Regions from separate parts of the Streptomyces sp. NPDC054863 genome, predicted to be linked through region 2. Evidence: riboswitches for the same ligand, from Rfam matches in the RefSeq annotation. Region 2 holds a riboswitch; each other region holds the start of a gene.
The links. A riboswitch is a leader RNA that binds a small molecule or an ion and turns the genes downstream of it on or off. The one in region 2 is predicted to bind cyclic di-AMP.
Positions count from the first base shown of each region.

Region 1: another riboswitch for cyclic di-AMP. It lies ahead of ACWGIG_RS08570 (transglycosylase family protein); the one in region 2 lies ahead of ACWGIG_RS13145 (M23 family metallopeptidase).
Region 3: another riboswitch for cyclic di-AMP. It lies ahead of ACWGIG_RS26340 (NlpC/P60 family protein); the one in region 2 lies ahead of ACWGIG_RS13145 (M23 family metallopeptidase).

Region 1 is NZ_JBSGZD010000029.1:6,941-11,779, forward strand. Features, by position in the region: gene eno (phosphopyruvate hydratase) at 1-1,235, opposite strand, end outside; gene ACWGIG_RS08570 (transglycosylase family protein) at 1,605-2,321, opposite strand; cyclic di-AMP (ydaO/yuaA leader) riboswitch at 2,324-2,521, opposite strand; gene ACWGIG_RS08575 (transglycosylase family protein) at 2,799-3,914, opposite strand; partial or broken gene ACWGIG_RS08580 (cytochrome P450) at 4,032-4,319, opposite strand; gene ACWGIG_RS08585 (recombinase family protein) at 4,367-4,839, opposite strand, start outside.
Region 2 is NZ_JBSGZD010000053.1:17,283-22,121, forward strand. Features, by position in the region: gene ACWGIG_RS13135 (PrsW family intramembrane metalloprotease) at 1-85, shown strand, start outside; gene ACWGIG_RS13140 (aldo/keto reductase) at 219-1,169, opposite strand; gene ACWGIG_RS13145 (M23 family metallopeptidase) at 1,342-2,409, opposite strand; cyclic di-AMP (ydaO/yuaA leader) riboswitch at 2,706-2,839, opposite strand; gene ACWGIG_RS13150 (PP2C family protein-serine/threonine phosphatase) at 3,167-4,261, opposite strand; tRNA gene ACWGIG_RS13155 (tRNA-Met) at 4,633-4,706, opposite strand; gene ACWGIG_RS13160 (hypothetical protein) at 4,808-4,839, shown strand, end outside.
Region 3 is NZ_JBSGZD010000181.1:1,398-6,236, forward strand. Features, by position in the region: gene pcrA (DNA helicase PcrA) at 1-1,138, opposite strand, end outside; cyclic di-AMP (ydaO/yuaA leader) riboswitch at 1,364-1,532, shown strand; gene ACWGIG_RS26340 (NlpC/P60 family protein) at 1,540-2,814, shown strand; gene ACWGIG_RS26345 (hypothetical protein) at 2,894-3,247, opposite strand; gene ACWGIG_RS26350 (NlpC/P60 family protein) at 3,508-4,584, shown strand; gene ACWGIG_RS26355 (hypothetical protein) at 4,730-4,839, shown strand, end outside.

The sequences.
Region 1 (4,839 bases), on a different contig from region 2:
TCGAGGATCTCCTCGATGCGCAGCAGCTGGTTGTACTTGGCGACGCGGTCCGAGCGGGCCGGGGCGCCGGTCTTGATCTGGCCGCAGTTCACCGCGACCGCGAGGTCGGCGATGGTGACGTCCTCGGTCTCGCCGCTGCGGTGGCTCATCATGCACTTGAAGCCGTTGCGCTGGGCCAGCTCGACGGCGTCCAGCGTCTCGGTGAGCGAGCCGATCTGGTTGACCTTGACGAGCAGGGCGTTCGCGGAGTTCTCCTCGATGCCGCGGGCCAGGCGCTCCGGGTTGGTGACGAAGAGGTCGTCGCCGACGATCTGGACCTTGGAGCCCAGCTTGCCGGTGAGAACCGCCCAGCCCGCCCAGTCGTCCTCGTACAGCGGGTCCTCGATGGAGACCATCGGGTACGCGGAGACGAGCTCCTCGTAGTACTCGGTCATCTCGGCGGCCGAGCGGGACTTGCCCTCGAACTCGTACTTGCCGTCCTTGTAGAACTCGGAGGCGGCGACGTCGAGCGCGAGCGCGATCTGCTCGCCGGGGATGTAACCGGCCTGCGTGATGGCCTCGACGATGAGGTCGAGCGCGGCGCGGTTGGACTCCAGGTTCGGGGCGAAGCCGCCCTCGTCGCCCAGGCCGGTGGACAGGCCCTTGGTCTTCAGCACCTTCTTGAGGGTGTGGTAGACCTCGGCGCCCCAGCGAAGGGCCTCGGAGAAGGACTCCGCGCCGATCGGGGCGATCATGAACTCCTGGATGTCGACGTTGGAGTCGGCGTGCGACCCACCGTTGAGGATGTTCATCATCGGGACGGGCAGCAGGTGCGCGTTCGGGCCACCGAGGTAGCGGAACAGCGGCAGGTCGCTCGCCTCGGAGGCCGCGTGGGCCACCGCGAGGGAGACGCCCAGGATGGCGTTGGCGCCGAGGGAGCCCTTGTTCTCGGTGGCGTCGAGGTCGAACATCGCCTGGTCGATCAGGCGCTGCTCGGTCGCGTCGTAGCCGACGAGCTCCGGGCCGATCTGCTCGATGACGGCGAGGACTGCCTTCTCGACACCCTTGCCCATGTAGCGGTTGGGGTCACCGTCGCGAAGCTCGATGGCTTCGAAGGCGCCGGTGGAGGCGCCGGACGGGACAGCAGCACGACCGGTGCTGCCGTCGTCGAGGCCGACCTCGACCTCGACCGTGGGATTGCCTCGGGAGTCCAGGATTTCCCGGGCTACGACGACGTCGATGGACGGCACGAGCATCTCCTTATGGGATGTGACGCTGAGGAAGCAGGGTGCAGGGTCGCTTTCGGCCTTGCGACATGAGCCTAACCGGATCGCGGACGACAGCCAGCCGATCGACCGCCCGCTGGGACGAAAAGATGCCCGAATGCCTGTATTACGGGACGAAGGACATAAGGGTCGTCGCCATGTGTTACGGATCCGTTCACTCAGCGTGCCTACGGGCCCTGCACATATGAGGGGACGCGGACACAAAAGGGCCCCGGCCCGGCGCGTACAGGGGGAAGTCGCGCCCGGCCGGGGACCAGGAGTGCGGAGCGGACGGGGGTGGGCCGTCCGCTCCACGGGGCGGGGACCGGGCGGGGGTGGGCCGCCGAAGTCCCCGCGGGGTCAGCTCAGGTGGAGCTGCTGACCCGGGAAGATGAGGTCGGCGTCGGAGACGACTTCCTCATTCAGGTCCATGATGTGCTGCCAGCCGCCCTTGACGCCCTTCGCCTCGGCGATCTTCGAGAGGGTGTCGCCGGACTTGACCTCGTACTCGCCGTCACCCTTCTTGATCGGGCCGCCGGCCTTCGACTCGACCTTGGGGACCGAGCGGGTCTCGGAGCGCTGCTCCTGCTTCGGGGCCTTGCGGGACTCGGAGCGGGAGGCCGGGGCCTCGGAGCGCTGCTCCTTCTTCGGGGCGGACTTCTGTGCGCCCGAGCCGGTGCTGACGCCCGGGTCGACACCGTCGTTACTGAGGTTGCCGGCGCCCGCGCAGGCCCAGGCGCCGGGGCCCTGGATCTTGAGGAGCTGCTCGGCCACGGCGATCTGCTGGCCCTTGGAGGCCTGGTCGGCGCGCGGCGCGTACTTGGTGCCGCCGGCGGCGGCCCAGGAGGAGTTGGTGAACTGCAGGCCGCCGTAGTAGCCGTTGCCCGTGTTGATGGACCAGTTGCCGCCGGACTCGCACTGGGCGACCGCGTCCCAGGTGTCGACGGAGGCGGCGGAGGCCGTGGAGGCCCCCATCAGCGGAGCGGCGACCGCGACACCGGTGACACCCGCGAGGGTGGCGACCCGGGTGGCCTTGGACGGACGACGGTGCTTGCCCTTGCCGTTGAACAGCGACATGAAAATCCCCTCACCGACGCCTTCGAGGTGAGCTGTCGGGTTCGGGCTGTGAGTTCGCCCGGCCCTCGGTCGGGTCCGCACCGTGTCGGCTGCGTTCCGTCTCGAAGGCTTCACCCCAAGCCGTTCCCGTCACGTCTCTCAACGTCCGGTCCCGGCACTTACCTTGGGTCCCCCGCTCCTGCCTACGGCGCTTTACGCGACGACTGCTCCCGGGGCCCGCCGGCAGGATTCGGCGTGACGGGCTCCGGTGCTCACCGGTGGCGAGCGAGGACGACCGTAATCACAGGTGTCCCCGATGTTCAAAGAGGCACATCGGGGACATTCGGCCCCTACTTGCCCTCCCTGCACGGCCGTTTACGCAGGTCAGAGGGGGCACGGCAGGACCTTCCCGCAGGGACGCGCCAGTTGGGGCAGAGAGACTCATGTCTCACTTGCGCAGAACCGGACATAAGACCCTGAAGTACCCGTGTTCTGGGCCTAGTTTTCGCTCAGGTCGAGGCTCTGGCCTGGCTTGATGAGGTCCGGATCGCCGCCCACGGCCTTGCGGTTGGCCTCGTAGAGCGCGGGCCAGCCGCCGGGCACGTGCGCCTCGTCGGCGATGTGCCAGAGGTTGTCGCCGGGCCGCACGGTGTAGTTGCCCGGCTCGGGTGCGGTCCCGTCCGCCCCCTTGTCGCCGCCGCGGGAGGCATGACCGCCCGCCTCGCGCCCGTCGGCCTTCTCCGGGGCGGACGAATCGTCCTGTCCGGGAAGGGAGTTCTCGGGAGCGGGCTCGCCGCGGTGCTTGCCCTGACTGCCAGCCGCGGGGTCGGGAGTGCCCGGTGTGGCGGGCGTGGTGGGTGTGGCCGGGGACTCGGCGCCGGGGGTCTGCGCACCGGGCGTGGTGGTGCCGGGGAACGGCTGCCCGGCGTCCGGGGCGGCCGGAGTGTCCGGGCCGGTGCTGGGCTCGATGCTGGAGCCGGGAAGCGGCTCGGCGGGCTGCTCGCCGCCGGGGGTGGCGGGCGTGGCCGGAGTGGTGGGCGTCGCGGGAGGGGTGGGTGTCGCGGGGTCCGTCGGCGCACCCTTTTCCGTACCCGCGTCCGGGGTGCCCTCGTGCTGGGGCTCCGTGCCGGGGGTGTCCGGCTTCACGGAGCCCGCCGGGGGCTTGGGCGTAGCGCCGGTGTCCGTACCGGGGTCGGCGGCGTCGACGCCGCCGGAAGCGGAACCGGAACCGGAGCCACCACCCGGGGCGAGCCCGGAGACGACGGCGCAGCTCGGCCAGGCCTGCGGGCCCTCGGCGGCGAACACCTTCTCGGCGACCTTGATCTGCTGTCCACGGCTGGCGAGGTCGGGGCGCGCGGCGTACGCGGTGCCGCCGTACTGCTCCCACTTCTCCTGCGAGAACTGCAGGCCGCCGTAGTAGCCGTTGCTCAGGTCGGCACTCCACATGCCGCCGCTCTCGCACTCGGCGACGCGGTCCCAGGTGTTCGCCTCGACCGCACTGGCACTGGTCGCGCCCAGGAGCGGAATCGCGAGTGCGGAGCCGGTCACCCCTGCCGCGACGATGAGAGCGGGTGCCTGACGCGGGCGGCGGTGCTTACCGTTCCCGGAGCGCATGCGGTTGCCTTTCAGCTGACGGTGACCCGGCTTCTGGCCGTAACTGCCGGGTCGCCCGTGAACGTAGCCGCAGTCGAACACCCGTCACAAGTCGATGCAGTGCAGATCACGCGAAGGTCACATAGCTGACGCACCATCAGCTCCGGGTGTCCGTACGACTTCCCCGAACTCCACCGGGAGGGTGCGCAGTCCGCGCATGATGAGGCCCCCACGCCACCTCAAATCGGCAGGATCTTCCGCGAGTTGCAGGTCAGGGAGGCGGGTCAGCAGGGCCGCCAGAGCCGTCTGCGCTTCGAGGCGGGCGAGGGGGGCACCGAGGCAGTAGTGGATGCCGTGACCGTAGCCAAGATGCTGGTTGTCCCGACGGCTGAGATCGAGGGCGTCCGCATTCTGGAACCGGTCCGGCCGGTGGCGGCGCTGTGGGACCAGACGTCGCCCCCTTGCACTCCCACCTACCCGCGCTGCCCCTGAGCGACCGGGCCGGAACGAAGCTGAACGGTCACGGCGAGTCCAGGCAGCCGGGGGCGCTGGTACGCGGGAGTGCCCCGGGTCCCCGCCTCCAGCCTGCTCATCACTTCGGGCCACAGCCCCGCCCGCCACCACTTCAACTGACGGGTACGAATGGGGTCGACGACTCCCCAGGTGAGGGGCATGTCTCTCCACCCCATGCCGTGGCGAAGCCTGTGCAGCATGCCGCAGAACTGCTGACGGATGTCGTACTTGCCGGCGAAGTGCTTCTTTGACAGGTGCGGACGCAGCATGTCGACTACGGCCTGCCACTCGGCATCCGTCGGGTCCTGGGGGACCAGCGTTCCGGTCTCCCAGTGCCATTCGCTGACTTCGCACTTGGTCCCGGGCTTGAGCGGCCCCTCCCTCACACCGAGGAGCACCTCGATGTGGAACAGGTCAAAGAACTCCTTGCGCT
Region 2 (4,839 bases):
CCAGGTCACCGGCCGAATACGGCTGCTCCCGCCGCCGTACCACCCGGCCTACGCGGCCACGTACAACCCGTACAAGAGCTACTGACGGCACCGGGGCCGCGAGCGCACCATGCGGGAAACGGCCGTCAGGCAGTGGCGGCCGTCAGGCAGTGGCGGCCGTCAGGCAGTGGCGGCCGTCAGGCAGTCACGCACAAGCGGCTGTCACGCACAAGCGACCGTCAGGCGGAAGCGGCCGTCAGCTTCGCCAGCTCGGCGTCGCTGAGCGTCAGGTCCGCCACCGCGAGCAGCGCCGACAGCTGCTCGACCGTACGGGCGCTGGCGATCGGTGCCACGACGGTCGGCCGGGCAGCCAGCCAGGCCAGGGCCACGGATCCGACCTCGGCGCCGTGCTCCGCGGCCACCTCGTCGAGTGCGGCGAGGACCTTGCGCCCCCGCTCGGTCTCCAGGTGCTTGGCCGCCCCCTCGGCGCGTGCGCTCTGTACCGCGCCGCCGTCCGCCCGGTACTTGCCGGTCAGGAAACCGGACGCGAGCGCGTAGTACGGCACGGCCGCGAGACCGGCCTGCGACGCGACGTCCTGGAGCTCGCCCTCGTAGGTGTCGCGGGAGACGAGGTTGTAGTGCGGCTGGAGCGCGGTGTACTTCGCGAAGCCCTCGCGCTCGGCGAAGTCCAGCGACTCCCGCAGCCGGGCGGCGGAGATGTTGGAGGCGGCCACGGCCCGCACCTTGCCGTCCCGCACCAGCTGGTCGAGCGCGGCGACGAACTCCTCGACGGGCACGGACGGGTCGTCGTAGTGCGTGTAGTAGAGGTCGATGTAGTCGGTGCCCAGCCGGCGCAGCGACTCCTCGGCGGCGGCCTTGATCGTGGTGGCGGAGAGCCCCTTGTACGAGGGGTGGGCGCCGACCTTCGTGGCGACGACGACCTCGTCCCGGTTGCCCCGGGCGGCCAGCCATTCGCCGAGGACGCGCTCGGACTCGCCGCCCTCGTTGCCCGGGGCCCAGGCGGAGTAGACGTCGGCGGTGTCGACGAAGTTGCCGCCGCCGGCGGTGTACGCGTCGAGGACGGCGAAGGACTGGTCGCGGTCGGCGGTCCAGCCGAAGACGTTGCCGCCGAGGGCGAGCGGGAAGACATCGAGGCCGGAAGAGCCCAGCGGGCGCAGGTGGGAGGTCATGAGGACTTCAACCACCCGGCCCGCCCGACCATTCCATGCACCGGCCATCGATTCCGACCGGATCACTCCGGTTCGGACAGGGCCCGAGCGGATCACTCCGGTTCGGACAGGGCCCGAGCGGATCGCACCGGTTCGGTCGGGGTCCGACCGGGTCGGACGGACCCCGGCCGGATCAGACCGTCAGGCCCTTGTCCCGCAGCCAGGCCGCCGGGTCGATGCCGTCGCCGCCCGGGGTGCGCACTTCGAGGTGCAGGTGCGCGCCGCTCACGTTCCCGGTGGCGCCCACGTTGCCGATGACCTGCCCGGTCGACACGTCACCGCCGACCTGGACACTCATCTGGGAGAGGTGGCAGTACCAGATCTCCGTGCCGTCGTTCAGCTCCAGCACGATCCGGTAGCCGTACGACCCGGACCAGCCCGCGGACTTTATGGTCCCGCCGTGCACGGCCTTGACCGGTGTGCCCGCCTGGGCGGCGAAGTCGAGGCCGGTGTGCTGCCCGGAGGACCACATCGAGCCGGACTGCCCGTAGGTCGCGGTGAGGGTGTACGAGGAGGTGGGCAGCGAGTAGCTGGCGGCCAGCTTGGCGAGCCGCTCGGCCTCCGCCTTGGCCGCTGCCTTCGCCTCGGCCGCCGCCTTCGCCTTGGCCTCTGCCTCGCGCTTCGCCTGCTCGACCTTCTCCGCCTTGGCGTCGGCCTCGTCGCGCTGCTTCTTGGCCTCGGCGGCGGCGTCCTTGACGGCCTGCTCGCGCGCGGCCTCCCGGACGGCCTCGTCGGCGACGGAGCGCTGCTGCTCGGCCTGGTGGAGGATCCGCGCCCGCAGGCTCTCGCCCGCACCGGTCTGCTGCCCGGCGGCTGCGGGAGTGGCGGAGGCGGCGGCCGGAACGGAGGCGACCACCACGCCCGTACCGGAGTCGGAGCCCGCATCGGAGTCGGAGCCCGACACCAGCGCGCCCACGCCCGGCAGCGACTCGGCGGCCGGCAGCGAGTCCGCGAGCGAGGCGAGGGAGTCGGAGAGCTGGTCCGGCAGCGAGATCGAGACGGCCGGCTTCTCCTGGGCGGTGGCGATCCCGCCGGCGCCGACGGCGGCGATGACGCCGACTCCCAGCACCGTGGAGCTACGGGCCAGGGAGCCGCGCTGCTTGGCGACGCGGTGCTTGCCGCGCACCGGAACGAGGGACTCCTCGGTGGGGTTCCACTCCTCGGCCGAGGCGGCGGGGCCACCGAAGGCGCTGCCGTAGATGCCGTCGGAGGGGCGGCCGTCGGAGAGGGCGTCGGAAAGGCTGTCGGAGGAACCCCCGAAGGAGTTGCCTGAGGATCCGTCGAACTCCGCGAATCCCTGGAAGCCGCCCTGAGGCTGCTGAGACTGCTGGCGCTGCTGCGGAATCTCGGGCGCGAGGCCGACGAGCGTGTCGCCCCGGCCGTCCGTCCGGCCGCCCGTCGGGCCCTCCGTGTCGTTGGGGACTCCGTACGCCACGTATGAAAAAGCGGGGGCCGGTGTTTCGGGGGCAGGCCTGTTGGACGCCACGGGGGCGCGCTCCTTTCCTTCCTTCTCGCCTACCGGGTTAGCTGACGGGTTCGGAGCAGGAAGGTCTCCTACGGGCCAGGTTCGGCCCGATTCACCCCAATTGGTGGTTCCCCGGTTTCCTCACGGAATTCGGCGCACGCGCACGGCGCCGTCTCTGACGACGACTGGGACGACCGCACTGCGTTATCGAACGTTAATAGACACACAAGTGGAATTCCAAGCTGTTCCAGGTGATCGTTAACGCTGTGCGGGGGGCCATGGCCAAGGCATACGGGCACATATGACCGCGAATCAGGACGACGCAGCGGCCTCCCGAAGCACATGCGCCCCACCCCCGCAAACCCTCCACAACTGATAGATCGTCAATTGTTATGCGGAGGGCTCCCCTTCGAACACACCCCGTGACCGACCGGCCGCACACACCCCGCGCACGCACTGCTCCCGCCGCGCACACGCACCGCACCCGCCCCGCTCACGGCCGCTTCACGATCTCCACGGTCCGCCGCCGCTCCGGCTGCCCCACCCCCGGCCGCCCCACCGCGAGCAGCGCCATGTCGTCGGTCTGCTTCCCGCCCGTATGCACCCTTACGTCACTGGTCAGCGCGTCCAGCACGTCCTCGGGACCGGGGTAGAGCGAGCGCCGCAGCCGCACCGCCGGGTCGTAGAAGACCCCGGCGCCGTCCCGCGCCTCGGAGAGACCGTCCGTGTAGAACACCAGCGTCGAACCCGCGGGGTACCCGAACTCCCGCGCCCGGTCGGGCCAGTCCCCCAGGTCCCCCATCCCCAGCGGCAGCGCGAACTCCTCGGGCGCCAGCACGTCCAGCTCGCCGTCCGCGTACAGCAGCAGCGGCTCGGGATGCCCCCGGTTCACCAGTCGTACGACGCCCTCGCCGCGCGGGATCTCGGCGAGCACCGCAGTCGTGAAGCCCTCCAGCGCGTCCAGCCCGTCCCGCCGGCGGCCCTCGCGCGCCAGCGCCCGCTCCAGCCGCTGCGCGACGCCCTCCAGGCAGCTCTCGGTCTCGGCCGCCTCCCGGAACGCACCCACCACCACCGCGACCGCCTCGACGGCCTCAAGTCCCTTGCCCCGTACGTCACCCACGACGAGCCGCACCCCGTACGGAGTGTCCTGCACGGCAAACAGGTCGCCCCCGATGAACGCGTCCGCCTCCGCCGCCTCGTACCGCGCGGCGATCTCAAGACCGCCGATCCGGTCCGGCGGGATCGGCACGACGGCCCGCTGCGCCGCCTCGGCGATGACCCGTACCGACGCGAGCTGCCTGCCACTCCTGCGTACGACCCGGTTGATCAGGATCGCGAGCACGGACACCGTCAGCACGGTCACCAGCTCGGTCACGCCCACCACGCTCTTCAGGGTGTCGTCGGCGATCCTCAGCCCCACCACGGCCAGCGCGGCGGCACACGCGGTCAGCCCGGTGGTGACCAGCGAGAAGAACGGTGCGGCGATCAGCGGAGCGGCTGCGAACAGCGGCGAGCCCGTGAAGTCGGACGGCGTCAGCGCGTCGAAGAAGAGCCCGCCCGCGATCATCAGCGCGGGCAGCATCCGCACGAACCGCCGCGTCTTCTTGCCGCCCCCGCCGTCCCCGGCCCCCGACCCGTTCCCCGGCCTGCCCCCGGAACCGCTCCCGGACCCGGTCCTGGCCCCTGCCCGGACCCCTTCCCTGGCCCCTGCCCCTGTGTCTGTCCCGGCCCCGTCGCTTCCGCGTCCGTACCCCGCCACCGTCAGTTCTCCTGCCCAGGTCCGCACCGGGTGCGGACGGTACCGCTCCCCACCCAGGCTGGCCGGAGCCGCGCCGTACGGCGAATCGGCATCCGCCATGTGGGGGACGGCCCGGGCGCAACTCCGTACATACGCGGACAAACGCCTGAGGCCCGGAACTCTTTCGAGTTCCGGGCCTCAGGACTTCACTACTTCTTCAGTAGCGGGGACAGGATTTGAACCTGCGACCTCTGGGTTATGAGCCCAGCGAGCTACCGAGCTGCTCCACCCCGCGTCGGTAAACACCACCTTACGCCATCCGGGCGGCCCCTCCGACCACTCGCGCACACACCGCCCCGCCACCCCCTGAACGCCCCCGCGTTCTCCCGCACCCTGGTGCTCAACGTCCTCCTGGAGGCGGAGCAGAA
Region 3 (4,839 bases), on a different contig from region 2:
AGAGGTTCTTCGCGCGGCGGTTCTCGTTGCGCTCGATGACGGCGTTGGCGGCGGTGAGGATCGTCTGGGTGGAGCGGTAGTTCTGCTCCAGGAGGATCGTCTTCGCGTCCGGGTAGTCCTCCTCGAACTGGAGGATGTTGCGGATCGTCGCGCCGCGGAAGGCGTAGATCGACTGGTCGGCGTCACCGACGACGCACAGCTCGCCGGGCGCGCGGTCCTCGCCGGACGGTCCGACCAGCTCCCGTACGAGCGTGTACTGGGCGTGGTTGGTGTCCTGGTACTCGTCGACCATGACGTGCCTGAAGCGCATCCGGTAGTGCTCGGCGACGTCGGGGAACGCCTGGAGCAGGTGCACCGTGGTCATGATGATGTCGTCGAAGTCCAGTGCGTTCGCCTCGCGGAGGCGGGACTGGTACAGCGCGTAGGCCTGGGCGAGGGTCTTCTCGAAGCCGTCGGCGGCCTGGCCCGCGAAGGCTTCCTCGTCTATCAGCTCGTTCTTGAGGTTGGAGACCTTGGCACTGAAGGACTTCGGCGGGAACTTCTTCGGGTCGATGTCGAGGTCGCGGCAGACCAGGGCCATCAGGCGCTTGGAGTCGGCGGCGTCGTAGATCGAGAAGGAGCTCGTGAAGCCGAGCTTCTTGGACTCGCGGCGCAGGATGCGGACGCACGCGCTGTGGAAGGTGGACACCCACATCGCGTGGGCGCGCGGGCCCACCAGCTCCTCGACGCGCTCCTTCATCTCGCCCGCGGCCTTGTTGGTGAAGGTGATCGCGAGGATCTGGCCGGGGTGCACCCCGCGGGCGGACAGCAGGTGCGCGATGCGGTGGGTGAGCACGCGGGTCTTGCCGGAACCGGCTCCGGCCACGATGAGCAGCGGCGATCCGGCGTGCACGACGGCGGCGCGCTGGTTGTCGTTCAGCCCGTCGAGGAGGGCCGCCGGGTCGACCACCGGGCGGGGGGCGCCGTCCCGGTAGTACCCGTCGCGGGGCGGCGGCGGACCGTCGAACGCACCCCCGAAGAGGTCATGCGGGACCTCCTCCGCGGGGGCACCGTCGTCGGTGTCCTCCGGGGGAGGCGGGGCCGCGTCGTCCTTGTGCTGGAGGTCGGCCAGGAAGCTGTCGTCAAAGAGGCTGCTCATCGCCTACCGAGTCTAGGCGGCCCCACTGACAGCAGGCCCCGGTTTCCGCCACCCCGGCCCGTGATCACCGTCCGCCACCACAGCCCGTGACCCTGTACTCACGCCCTTGCTAAGGTCACGAAAACGTATCGGGCATATCGAACATCAGGCTTCCCACCCGTCACGGGGATTGGCTACGGTGCTGCGCGAGCGGCCCGTACCCCCCTCGGCGAACCGCGCCGGAACGGTCCCCTCACGCCGAATTCGCGCCGCCCGCACGGTGGTTCGGAACCGGGGACCCACACGCATCACCGGGGTGAATCGGCCCGTACCCCCACGACCTGGGCCGTAGGGCACCTTCCGTCAGTCCGCCCGAACCCGACAGCTAACCCGGTAGGCGGTCCACGGAAGGAATGCCTGCTTTGGCATCGCATCGCAAGCCGCGTACCCGCGCCACGTCGCTGATACGTTCCACCGCTCCCGGGGTCGGCGTCACCGCCGCCGCCCTGGTCACCGTCGGTCTGGTCGCCCAGTCCGCACAGGCCGCACCCGCCTCTCCTGTCCCTCCCGCCGCTCCCAAGCCGTCGGTCGAAGAGGTGCAGCAGAAGGTCGACGACCTCTACCGGCAGGCCGGGGCGGCGACCCAGAAGTACAACGGGGCCAAGGAAGCCACCCGGCAGCAGAAGGAGAAGGTCGAGGGGCTCCTCGACGACGTCGCACAGCGCACCGACAAGCTCAACGAGGCCAGGCGCTCGCTCGGCACCTTCGCCGCCACCCAGTACCGCAGCGGATCGGTCGGTCCCACGGCCGCGCTGCTGCTGGCGCACGACCCGCAGTCGTACTTCGATTCGCGGCGGCTGATGGCGCGGGCCACCGATCAGCAGAGGAAGCTGGTCGCCGACTACACCGCGCAGCAGCAGTCCGCCGCGAAGCACCGGGCCGTGGCGACCCGCGGCCTGGAGCGGCTGACCACCTCGCAGGCCTCGCTGCGGGAGTCCAAGCAGGACGTGCAGGACAAGCTCGGGCAGGCACGCGGGCTGCTGTCGCGGCTGACCGCCGAGGAGAAGGCCGAGCTCGCGGAGCTGGAACGCAAGCGCGAGGCGGCGGCCAGGCACAAGGCGGACGAGCTGGCGCGGCAGCAGGCGGAGGCGGCGGCCGGGGAGAAGGAGCGGGAGAGGGAGAAGGAGAGGGAGAGGGAGCAGGAGAAGGAGGCCGGGCAGGGGGCCGGATCCGGGTCGGCCAGGGATCCGGGTACGGGTGCGGGGTCCGGCAGCGGCTCGGGGTCCGGCTCCGGTTCGGGTTCCGGTAGCGGCTCCGGCTCCGGCTCCGGCTCCGGAAGCTCGTACTCCACCAAGGCCGCGAAGGTGCTGGCCTTCGCCCGCGCGCAGATCGGCAAGCCGTACATCTGGGGCGCCACCGGCCCCTCCTCGTACGACTGCTCGGGACTGACCCAGGCCGCCTGGCGGGCCGCCGGGGTGAACCTGCCGCGGACCACCTGGGACCAGGTGAAGGTCGGCACACGGGTCGCGACGAAGGACCTCAAACCGGGTGACCTGGTGTTCTTCTACGACGACATCAGCCACGTCGGCATCTACAAGGGCGACGGAATGATGATCCACGCGCCGAAGCCGAACGCGAAGGTGCGCGAGGAGTCGATCTACTACATGCCGATCTACGGGAGCATCCGGCCGGCCTGACCGGCCCCGCCCCAGGAGCTCAGTCGGCCTGACCGGCCCCGCCCCGGAGCTCAGTCGGCCTGACCGGCCCCGCCGGAACTCAGGTCCACAGGACGGCGATGAAGATGTTGACGACCGTCAGCCCGCCGACCGCGCCGAACAGGGCCTTCTCCACCTTCTCGTCATCGCGCTTGACGTAGACGAGGCCCAGGATCACCACCAGGATCGCCAGCTTGATGCCGAGCTTGACGTTGTTGAGGGGGTGGTCCTGGGCCTGGTGGATGCCGACCAGGGCGATGCCGGTCACCAGCATGGTCAGCGCACCGTGCAGCATCGGGGGTGTGAAACGGGCGGTGCCCGCGCCCATCGCCTTCATCTGGGTCAGGAAGCCGCCGAGGAGCGAGGCGATGCCGATGATGTGCAGTCCTACGAAGACATTGATCGTGACGTCCATGGGGCGGAGCCTAGCCAGGCGTTAGCAGGGCGACGGCGGCAGGGCGGGCCATTCCGTCCCATCGGTCGCAGAGGGCGCGGAAGTGGTGATTCCGCATCCCTGTCGTCGATCATCCGCGACCAGTACTCGACCTCTTCCTGCCATTAGCGCTCATTCGAAGGCTGTGCCGTGACGTCCAGGTTTAGCGTCCCTCCCCAGACGGCCGACTCCCCTCCCCCTCACTCGGCCGGACGGACCAGTGGAAGGACGTGAACGCCCTCGTGGCAGCGCACCGGAAGCCCAAGCAGCGCTCACTCAGCACCGCTCGCAGTGCCCGTACCACCGCGGTCACCCTCGCACTGGCAGGGGCCGCGGGCGCCACCGCACTGGAGGGCACCGCGCAGGCGGAGCCGACGCTCACTCCGGCACAGATCAAGTCGAAGATCGACAAGCTGTACCACGACGCAGAGGCCGCCACCGAGGCGTACAACGGCGTGCAGGAGAAGGCCGAGCGGACGAAGAAGTCGCTCGGCCAGCTACGGGACGAGGCGGCACGCAAGACGGAGCAGCTCAACTCCGCACGCGGCTCGCTCGGCGCTCTGGCCGCGTCCCAGTACCGCACCGGGGGCATCGAGCCCGCGCTCCAGGTCGCGCTGACCTCGAACCCCGACCAGTACCTGGAGCGGGCCGCGATCGCCGGGCGGGCGAGCGACCGGCAGGCCGTCAAAGTGCTGGGCGCGCAGCGGCAGGTCGCCGAGATCGCCCGGCTGCGCGGCAGTGCCGGCCAGAGATTCTCCGAACTCGCCGAACAGCAGGGCGAGTTGAAGAAGCAGAAGGCGAAGATCCAGGAGAAGATCTCCGGCGCCGAGAAACTGCTCTCCCGGCTCACCGCCGACGACCGCGCCCGGTACGCGGCCCAGGACGGGCACGGCGAGGCGGGTGGCGGCGGCGACCGTGCCAGTCGCGGGAAGCGCACCGAGATGCCGCGCGGCAGCGTCCGGGCGCCCAACGCCCGTGCCTCGCAGGCCGTTTCGTTCGCCTACTCCGCTCTGGGAAAGCCCTATGTCTGGGGTGCCACGGGCCCCTCCTCCTTCGACTGCTCGGGCCTGACCCAGGCCGCCTGGCGCTCTGCCGGGGTGGCGCTCCCGCGCACCACCTACACACAGATCAACGCGGGAGAACGCGTCTCGCGTTCCCAACTCGCGCCGGGAGATCTGCTGTTCTTCTACTCCGGCATCACCCACGTCGGGCTGTACATCGGCGAAGGCAAGATGATCCACGCACCGCGGCCCGGAGCCCCGGTGCGGATCGCGCCGATCGACCAGATGCCGCTGACGGGGGCGACACGGCCGGCATGATGCCCACGCCTGACGCCCCTCGTAACGCCCCTCTGTAACGCCCCTCTGTGACGCCCCCTGTGATCGACAGGGTCGTCCGCTCTTCGCGGGGTAGCCGCCTCTATGAGGCCGTGGCCGCCACGGCCTCATAGAGGGAGGCACAGTCATGCCGGGCATCATCAACAGGATCAAGAGTTACGCACGCAGCCCGCAGGGCCGCCGCACCATCGCCCGGGGCCGCCGCGAGGCCTCGAACCCGCGCAGGCGCTCGCAGGC